DNA from 3 places in the Moryella indoligenes genome. Region 2 is predicted to be linked to each of the others. Evidence: predicted binding sites of a transcription regulator. Region 2 holds the regulator's gene; each other region holds the start of a gene.
What was found. Region 2 encodes Rex, which represses fermentation and respiration genes when NADH is low (regulators of the CRP and FNR family bind a similar motif). Its sites were predicted from a motif close to ATTGTTAANTANTTAACAAT; they were not measured.

Region 1: the regulator Rex is predicted to act here: its motif matches at 1,192-1,211, upstream of J2S20_RS03575 (NAD(P)-binding protein).
Region 3: the regulator Rex is predicted to act here: its motif matches at 1,247-1,266, upstream of pckA (phosphoenolpyruvate carboxykinase (ATP)).

What each region holds. Positions count from the first base shown of each region.
Region 1 covers NZ_JAUSTO010000003.1:187,042-190,324, reverse strand. Annotated here, with positions in the region: gene J2S20_RS03580 (aspartate ammonia-lyase) at 1-1,007, opposite strand, end outside; gene J2S20_RS03575 (NAD(P)-binding protein) at 1,345-3,177, shown strand; gene J2S20_RS03570 ([FeFe] hydrogenase, group A) at 3,171-3,283, shown strand, end outside.
Region 2 covers NZ_JAUSTO010000009.1:34,419-37,701, forward strand. Annotated here, with positions in the region: gene J2S20_RS07995 (NAD(P)H-hydrate dehydratase) at 1-438, opposite strand, end outside; gene acpS (holo-ACP synthase) at 425-814, opposite strand; gene J2S20_RS08005 (redox-sensing transcriptional repressor Rex) at 811-1,593, opposite strand; gene J2S20_RS08010 (ABC-F family ATP-binding cassette domain-containing protein) at 1,728-3,283, shown strand, end outside.
Region 3 covers NZ_JAUSTO010000006.1:106,183-109,465, forward strand. Annotated here, with positions in the region: gene gltA (NADPH-dependent glutamate synthase) at 1-1,138, shown strand, start outside; gene pckA (phosphoenolpyruvate carboxykinase (ATP)) at 1,331-2,935, shown strand; gene ilvN (acetolactate synthase small subunit) at 3,030-3,283, shown strand, end outside.

The DNA of each region.
Region 1 (3,283 bases), on a different contig from region 2:
GGAATGACAGGATTAACTTTGCCGGGCATGATAGAGGAGCCGTTCTGTTTTGCAGGAAGATTGATCTCTCCCATGCCGGTGCGTGGGCCTGAGGACATGAGGCGCAGGTCATTGGCGAGTTTTGAGACAGCAATCGCAGCATTTCGCACAGCACTCGACACTGCAGCAAAGCAGTCAATATTTTGAGTGGCGTCGATCAGATCCTCAGCCTGTGTAAATTCTGTACCCGTTACCTGGGAGAGAATGGGGGCGATGTTGTGGAAGTAGTGGAGATCCGCATTCAGGCCGGTGCCGATGGCGGTTGCGCCCATATTGATGACGCGGAGTTCGCTCTCATTCCGGCGCAGGCGACTTAAGCTGCGCTCCACAGCAGAGGCATAAGCCCCGAATTCCTGACCTAGGCGGATGGGAACCGCGTCCTCCAGCTGTGTACGCCCCATTTTTAATATGTGGTCAAACTCACTCTCCTTCACGCGCAGTGCAGTCTCAAGCCGATGAAGTTTCTTTTCCAGATCCTGAAGCAGCACCAGTGTGGTCATCTTGCCGGCGGTGGGAATGACATCATTGGTGGACTGACCGAAATTCACGTGGTCATTGGGATGTACTACAGCGTAGTCTCCCAGTGTGCCGCCGAGTAATTCTATGGAGATATTGGCAATGACCTCATTTGCATTCATGTTGATCGAGGTGCCTGCACTGCCCTGAATGGGATCCACTATGAAATCCTCGTGGTATTTTCCGGCGATAATCAGATCACAGGCGCGCTGAATGGCCTCGGCAATTGTCAGATCCAGAACACCGGCCTCAGCATTTGTGATGGCGCAGGCCTTCTTGAGCCGGGCGAGGTTCCGTATCATCTCCGGGTGCAGACGCGTAGCGGATATGGGAAAGTTCTCCTTGGCGCGCAGAGATTGCACACCATAATAGGCACTGGCTGGAACTTCTTTCGTACCAATGGAATCCTGCTCGATGCGATATGTCTTCTTATCAGTTGTTGGTTGATGCATGCAATACCCTCCCTTATTAGCAGATAGAGCGCAACATGGCTACTGAGCATATCATAGCCTGTCAGGCCAATATATTCAAACACATTCAGACAGATCCTCACAGTCAAAGGGATATGACAGGCAGTGTTTACTGCAAAACTGTCTCGTCGCCTGCAGCAGCTCACACGACACTGTACTTTCAAAAAGTGTCAAAAAATTGACTATTCTTGCACATTCCTTGTGTGTTTTATACAATAGAAGACGTGAGTGTCCTGTGGGAAGGTGCGGTAAAAGCTGAGGTGTCCACGAAATTACAGCACAGCCAGGCGCTTCGCATAAATCATGAGAGGAGTGCAGTATGAGCAGATTGGAACTTGACGTGCCATCAAGACCGCGGCTTGTGATAGAGCAGCTCTATCAGGATTTGGAGCGACGGATAGAATCAAGTCCATCGGGCCTTTGTCCCGTTGACATCACCCGTGCCTTTCTGGAGCTATGCCGTACCGCATCATGTGGCAAGTGTATCCCGTGCCGCATCGGTGTGTGGCAGCTGAAAAATCTCCACACGGATGTTATGAACGGGATTGCGACCATGGAGACGCTGGATCTCATCGAGGAGCTGGCAGTGTCAATTTGTGAGAGTGCGGATTGTGCCATTGGCTATGAGGCGGGCCAGCAGGTACTGAACGCATTGCGCGGTTGCAGAGATGACTATGAGTCTCATGTGAAGAATCGCCGCTGTCTGTGTCAGCCTAAGGATCCGGTGCCCTGCGTGGAGCTCTGTCCTGCGCATGTGGACGTCCCGGGCTATGTGGCGCTGGTTGCGGAGGGAAGATATGCGGACGCAGTTCGCCTGATCCGAAAGGACAATCCTTTCCCGACGACCTGTGCCTTTATCTGTGAGCATCCCTGTGAGGCACGTTGCCGGAGGAATATCATAGACAGCCCCATTAATATCCGTGGTCTGAAGCGCGTGGCCTCAGACAATGCGGGTGAGGTGGAGCCGCCGGCGTGTGCGGCCTCCACAGGTAAGAAGATTGCGATTGTAGGTGGCGGCCCCGGAGGACTGAGTGCAGCGTACTACTTGCAGCTGATGGGACATCAGACTACGCTTTTTGAGATGCGTGAGAAGCTTGGGGGGATGCTGCGCTACGGCATTCCAAACTATCGCCTGCCAAAGGACAGACTGGATGAGGACATTAACGCCATTCTGAAGACCGGGGTGGAGGTAATCTACGGAAAGCGTATCGGTGAGGAGATCACGATCCAGAGCCTGCGCTCAAGCTACGATGCAGTGCTTATTACCATAGGCGCGAGTACGGATAAGAAACTCGGAATCGAGGGCGAGGAGGCAGAGGGCGTGATCTCCGCAGTCAAATTCCTGCGGGAAACCGGTGAGAGAGCGACCATGGATTTAAGCGGTCAGGAAGTATGTATCATAGGTGGCGGCAATGTCTCCATGGACGCGGTGCGCACTGCAGTGCGTCTGGGAGCTAAAAAGGTGAGTATCGTGTACCGGCGTCGCGTAGCGGATATGACCGCACTGCCCTCGGAAATTGAGGGGGCCATAGCAGAGGGCGTCGAGGTGAAGACACTCATGGCGCCGGAGCGGATTGAGCGGGATGAGAATGGACGGGTTTCCGGAATATGGGTGATTCCGCAGATGATCAGTAAGATCAGGGATGGTCGCGCGAGCGTGCGGCCAACGGGCGAGGAGAGTGTGTTTCTGCCTTGTCAGACTCTGATTGTGGCCATCGGACAGGATATTGAGTCGCAGCATTTCCGTCAGGCCGGTATCCCTGTGGAGCGTGGGAAGATCATGAGTGAGCGCTTCGGCGGTTTTGAGAATATACCGGGCGTATTCGCGGGAGGCGACTGTGCATCCGGTCCATCCACCGTGATTAAGGCAGTGGCCGCCGGCAAGGTGATCGCAGCAAATATCGATGAATATCTGGGCTATCATCACAGCATTGGCTGTGATGTGGAGATTCCTGCGCCAAAGATTGCAGACAGGCCGCCCTGTGGCAGAGTGAATCTCACAGAGCGCGAGGCAGGAGAGCGTGTGCATGATTTTGAGGGGGTTGAGAATGGTATGAGCCGTGCAGAGGCCTGCCAGGAGGCGGGACGTTGCCTGCGCTGCGACCACTATGGCTATGGAAGTCTGAAAGGAGGCAGGGCGCGAATATGGTAAATCTTACGATTGATGGTATTCAGCTTGCCGTCCCGGAGGAGACGACAATACTGGAGGCGGCGCGGACAATCGACATAGAGATTCCAAGTCTCTGCTATCTGAAGGG
Region 2 (3,283 bases):
ATTCAGTCCATCGGCATCCACGATAAGCGGTACAAAGGCGGTCTGAAGCACATCCTCGACGAGAGACTTTACATAGCCTGCTCTGCCAAGCCCCGGTCCCAGCACGACGACACTGCTCCACTCCATGAGCTCCGTGAGTTGCTTCATCCAGCTGTCCCGCTTCTCCGTGATGTCCTCCGGGTGATAGCTGCTGATGATGGCCTCGGGAAGCTGAATCTGAAGTATGCTTCTGTTCGCCTCCGGCGTGAGGATTCGCACCAGCCCTGCCCCGGTTCGGTAGGCGGCAAGCGCGGAGAGATAGGCCGCGCCGCTCATGCCCACGGAGCCGGCGATGATCAGCACCTGTCCGTAGCTTCCCTTATTGGCTCCCTGTCTTCGCGGCGGAATCCGGGAGAGATCCTCTGTCTCATACTGCAGCACACCATCAAGCTCTGTCACAGCGCACCTCGCCTTCCTCTCCCTCCAGCACTGCAAAGGCGACAGCCAGCTCCTTCGTATTGCTGATGGAGACCTCAATGCGGCTCCCCTTCTTTTCTGAGAAGCAGGCCGCTGCGGCTCCATAAAGCTGCACAACAGGCTTGCCTCTCTCATCCCGCAGAACCTCAATTTCTGCGGGCTCCAGTCCTGAGAAGCCGGTTCCGAAACATTTTACCACTGCTTCCTTAACAGCAAAACAGCCGGCGAGAAAGGGAGCCCTCCCCTTCGACTGCCGGCGTTCTTCCTCAGTAAAGACGCGTCTCAAAAAACCCTCACTTCTAAGGGCCTGTTCCATTCGTTCGATTTCGGTAATATCTGTCCCGACGCCGATGATCATGCTCCCGGAAGCTCCTTCCGCAGCCCGCCTGCCTTCTCAGATCTTCTCCTGTGATCCAGCTTCAGCTGTTCCGCGTGCTTCATCCTCTCCTCCTCCGCCTCGCGTGCCGCCAGCATGCGATAGGAGAGCTGCATCAGACTCTCGGAGAGGTGTACATTCTCCACCAGAACGTCCTCTCCCACATTAAGATCTGTGTGCGCAAAGTTCCATATCGCCTTGATTCCGCAGGCGCAGAGGCGGTTTGCGACCTCCAGCGCCCGATCCCGCGGGAGGGTGAGCGTCGCAATATCAACTTCATTCTCCGCGAGATACTCCTCCAGTCTGTCCAGACTATATACCTCGGCTCCCCGTATATTCCTGCCTATCACCTCGGGATCAATATCAAAGAGGGCCTTGACAAGAAAGCCCCTTCTGCTGAAGTTCTGATAATTTGCCAGTGCCTGTCCAATATGGCCGGCACCGATAATAATCACCTTATTCTGACGATCTATCCCCAGAAGCTTCCCGATCTCACCGTGCAGATAACTCACATTGTAGCCGTAGCCCTGTTGACCGAAGCCGCCGAAATTGTTCAGATCCTGACGAATCTGTGAGGCTGTCACATGCATGCGCTTTGCCAGATCGTTGGAAGAAATCCTGTCAACATTTTCCTCCTTCAGATCTGCAAGATACCTGTAATATCGCGGAAGTCTGGATATAACTGCCTTCGAAATTTTTTCTTTCACTCTGTCAATGCTCTCCTGCTCTGGCCCGGGCAAAATATACCTTCCCGATGGCATAATACAGAATCAGTATAGTGATTTTTACAGTTCTTGTCAATCATTTCACATTCGGGTATACTGGTTTCAGTACTGAAATCCGGCATTTTCAACAGCAGGGAACAGCGTTCGGAGCCGGATTCAAAGGAGCGGAAATGATTTTAAATGTAGCACACATATCCAAGGCCTTCGCAGGTGAGCGTATCATAGAGGATGCCTCCTTTTTTCTGAATGAGCGCGACAGAGCAGCCATCGTGGGGCTGAATGGCGCGGGTAAGACGACACTTTTAAACCTCATCACCGGAGAGCTGACGGCTGACGAGGGAAATATCTCCCTGAGACGGGACTGCCGCATGGGTTATCTGAAGCAGAACAACACCATCGATTCCGAGCTCAGCGTGCGCGAGGAGCTGACACAGGTCATTCAGCCCATACGCGATATGGAGGCACGCATGGCTTTTCTGCGGGAGCAGATGAAAAACACCTCCGGCACGGAGCTGGAGACACTGTACAGAGAATATACCGCGCTGGAGCACAGCTATGAGCTCGCGGACGGCTACTCCGCGGAGAGCCGCGTAAACGGCATATTGAACGGTCTCGGCTTCTCGGAGGAGGATGCGGAGCGGCCCATGCACACACTCTCCGGCGGGCAGAAGACACGCGTCTTTCTGGGAAAGCTCCTTCTGGAGGCGCCGGAGCTCATCCTTCTTGACGAGCCGACCAACCATCTGGATCTCTCTAGCATCGAGTGGCTTGAGACCTATCTCATGAACTATCCCGGCACCGTGCTGATCGTCTCGCACGACCGCTTTTTTCTAGATCGCATTGTGACGAAGGTCATCGATATTGATGCGGGACATGTATCCAGCTACAGTGGAAATTACACAGCCTATGCGGAGAAAAAGGCTGCTGTGCGCGAGGCGGCACGAAAGGCCTACCTCAATCAGCAGCAGGAGCTGAAGCATCAGGAGGAGGTCATCTTAAAACTTCGCTCCTTCAACCGCGAGAAGTCCATAAAGCGGGCCGAAAGCCGGGAGAAACTCCTTGGAAAGGTAGAACGTCTGAAGCGTCCTGATGAGGAAAAGGCCGACATGGAGCTTCGTTTTTCCATGGAGGAGGCCAGCGGCAACGATGTGCTTCAGGTGGAGCATATCGCAAAGGCCTTTGGAGCGGAACCGCTCTTTACAGACCTCTCTTTCTCCCTGAAGCGTGGGGAGCATGTGGCAATTCTCGGAGACAACGGCAGCGGAAAGACGACGATACTGAAAATCATCAACGGGCTGCTCTCGCCGGATGAAGGCTCTGTGACGCTCGGCGCACGCGTCATGGTCGCCTATTACGATCAGGAGCACCAGGTACTGCACCCCGAGAAGACGCTTTTTGAGGAGCTTCAGGACAGCTGGCCGGATATGAATAACACAGAGGTCCGGAATATGCTCGCTGCCTTTCTCTTCACTGGAGACGAGGTCTTCAAGCGGGTCTCGGAGCTCTCCGGCGGCGAGCGCGGCAGAGTATCCCTCGCAAAGCTTATGCTGTCCCGCGCCAATTTCCTGATTCTCGACGAGCCGACGAATCATCTTGATATGGTGAGCAAGGAGGTGCTGGAAACTGCGCTCCGCGCCTTTCCGGGCACGGTGCTCTATGTCTCACATGACCGCTACTTTATCAACCGCACCGCGACCAGAATTCTGAATCTGACTGGCGGACAGCT
Region 3 (3,283 bases), on a different contig from region 2:
GCGCGTATGCCCTCAGGAGACCCAGTGCGAGGGCGTCTGTGTGCGCGGCATCAAGGGCGAGGCGGTTGCCATCGGGAAGCTGGAGCGCTTCGTCGCTGACTGGGCGAGAGAGCATAAGGTTGTCTTTGAGAACAGGGCGGAGAAGAAGGGACAGAAGGTTGCAGTCATTGGTTCCGGTCCCGCAGGTCTGACCTGCGCGGGAGATCTCGCAAAGCTCGGCTATGAGGTCACGATATTCGAGGCACTGCATGAGCCGGGCGGCGTGCTGGTTTACGGCATTCCGGAGTTCCGTCTGCCGAAGGACAGCGTTGTCGCACACGAGGTGGATAATGTCAGAAAGCTTGGCGTGAAGATTGAGACCGATACGATCATTGGAAAATCCGTGTCCATTGATGAGCTGATGGATGAGGAGGGCTATGATGCGGTGTTCATTGGCTCCGGCGCCGGACTGCCGATGTTCATGAATATTCCGGGAGAGACTGCGAGCGGCGTCTTTTCTGCAAATGAGTTCCTCACAAGAAATAACCTGATGAAGGCATTCCGCGAGGATTATGATACCCCGATTCACTGCGGAAAGAAGGTCGCTGTTGTCGGCGGCGGAAACGTTGCGATGGATGCCGCGAGAACGGCACTGCGCCTTGGCGCAGAGACCCACATCATTTACAGAAGAAGTGAGGCGGAGCTTCCTGCAAGAGTCGAGGAGGTGCATCACGCGAAGGAAGAGGGGATCATCTTTGATCTTCTCACCAATCCGACCGAGATTCTTACGGATGAGAACGGCTGGGTGAAAGGGATCCGCGTCATCCACATGGAGCTCGGAGAGCCGGATGCCAGCGGCAGAAGGCGTCCCGTTCCGATCAAGGGGAGCGAGGAGGAGATTGAGGTCGATACGGTCATCATGGCGCTCGGAACCTCCCCGAACCCGCTGATTTCCTCCACAACAAAGGGTCTGGATACGACACGCAAGGGCTGCATTGTCGCAGAGGAGGCAAGCGGTCAGACCACGAGAGAGGGCGTGTTTGCCGGAGGAGATGCCGTGATCGGCGCGGCGACGGTCATTCTTGCTATGGGCGCAGGCAAGACAGCCGCACAGGGGATTGATGCATATCTCAGGAAGAAAGCAGAGAACGCAGATTGATTTCGGTCTGCTCTGAATCTGAATTTTTTTGAACATCTGTCAGATAAGCGGCATAAAAGCTGCAGTCCGGAGATTGTTTTTTTATCGGCAATGCAGTATACTACAATTGTTGTTAATGTTTTATCAATTTTCTCATTGCGGCGATGCCGCAGCAAGGATGTACTCACAGAGCACAGAGGAGGATACAGCGAAATGAGCAAGTTGGATTTAAGCAGATATGGCATCACGGGAACCACCGAGATCGTACATAACCCGTCCTATGAGTTTCTCTATGAGGAGGAGACGAAGGCGGGGCTTGAGGGCTTTGATAAGGGCCAGCTCACGGAGCTCGGAGCAGTCAATGTCATGACGGGGGTATATACCGGCCGCTCTCCCAAGGATAAATTTATCGTCATGGACGAGCAATCGAAAAACACCGTGTGGTGGACCTCCGAGGAGTATAAGAACGACAATCATCCTGCCTCTGAGGAGACCTGGGAGGTTGTGAAGAAGATCGCGCAGAAGGAGCTCTCCGGGAAGAGACTCTTTGTTGTCGATGCCTACTGCGGTGCAAACAAGGACACGCGTATGGCAGTGCGCTTCATCGTGGAGGTCGCATGGCAGGCTCACTTCATCCGCAATATGTTTATCAAGCCGAGCGAGGAGGAGCTGAAGTGCTTTGAGCCGGATTTTGTGGTCTACAACGCTTCCAAGGCGAAGGTTGAAAACTACAAGGAGCTGGGTCTGAACTCTGAAACAGCAGTTGTCTTCAACATCTCCAGCCGTGAGCAGGTCATCATCAACACCTGGTACGGCGGTGAGATGAAGAAGGGCATCTTCTCCATGATGAACTACTACCTGCCGCTGAAGGGCATCGCCGCGATGCACTGTTCCGCAAACACGGATATGGACGGAAAGAACACAGCTATCTTCTTTGGACTCTCCGGAACTGGAAAGACCACGCTCTCCACGGATCCCAAGCGTCTTCTGATCGGGGATGATGAGCATGGCTGGGATGACAGCGGTGTCTTCAATTTTGAGGGCGGCTGCTATGCAAAGGTTATCAATCTTGATAAGGAATCTGAGCCGGATATCTACAATGCAATCCGCCGCGATGCCCTGCTGGAGAATGTCACTGTCGATGCAGAGGGAAAGATTGACTTCAGCGACGAGAGCGTCACGGAGAATACACGCGTGTCCTATCCGATTGACCATATTGAGAAGATCGTGAAGCCGATTTCCCACGGCCCGGAGGCGAAGAACGTGATTTTCCTCTCCGCGGACGCGTTTGGTGTGCTTCCGCCGGTATCCATCCTTACTCCGGAGCAGACGAAGTACTACTTCCTGTCCGGCTTCACGGCGAAGCTTGCGGGAACCGAGCGCGGAATCACCGAGCCGACTCCGACCTTCTCCGCCTGCTTTGGTCAGGCCTTCCTGGAGCTGCATCCCACGAAGTATGCGGATGAGCTCGTGAAGAGAATGGAGAAGAGCGGTGCGAAGGCTTATCTTGTGAACACCGGCTGGAACGGAAGTGGGAAGAGAATCTCCATCAAGGATACCCGCGGCATCATCGATGCAATTCTGAATGGGGATGTCAATAAGGTTCCGACCAAGAAGATACCGTACTTTAACTTTGAGGTTCCGACAGAGCTTCCGGGGGTTGACACCAATATTCTCGACCCGAGGGATACTTATGCGGATGCTTCCGAGTGGGAGAAGAAGGCAGAGGATCTTGCACAGAGATTTGTGAAGAACTTTAAGAAGTACGAGGGAAATGACGCCGGCAAGGCGCTGGTCTCCGCCGGCCCCAGCCTGTAATTTCCCTGCGCTGCACCGCAGCATAAGACAGTATTGGAAAGACAGGGAGAGTGCTCTTTTGGGTGCTCTCCCTGTATGACTACGGAGGTAAGCTATGCGTATCGTATTTTCTCTTCTCATGGACAATACGCCGGGCGTTCTGAGCCGGATCGCGGGGCTCTTTACGCGCCGCGGCTACAATATTGAGAGCATCACAGCGGGCGTCACAGCAGATCCGCGCTACACGAGAATGACAGTGGTCTCCTCCGGCGATCACGAGGTCCTGGAGCAGATCGAAAAGCAGATCCGTAAGCTTGAGGATGTGCGGGATATCAAGCGCCTTGACGAGAAAGAGAGCGTGTTCCGCGA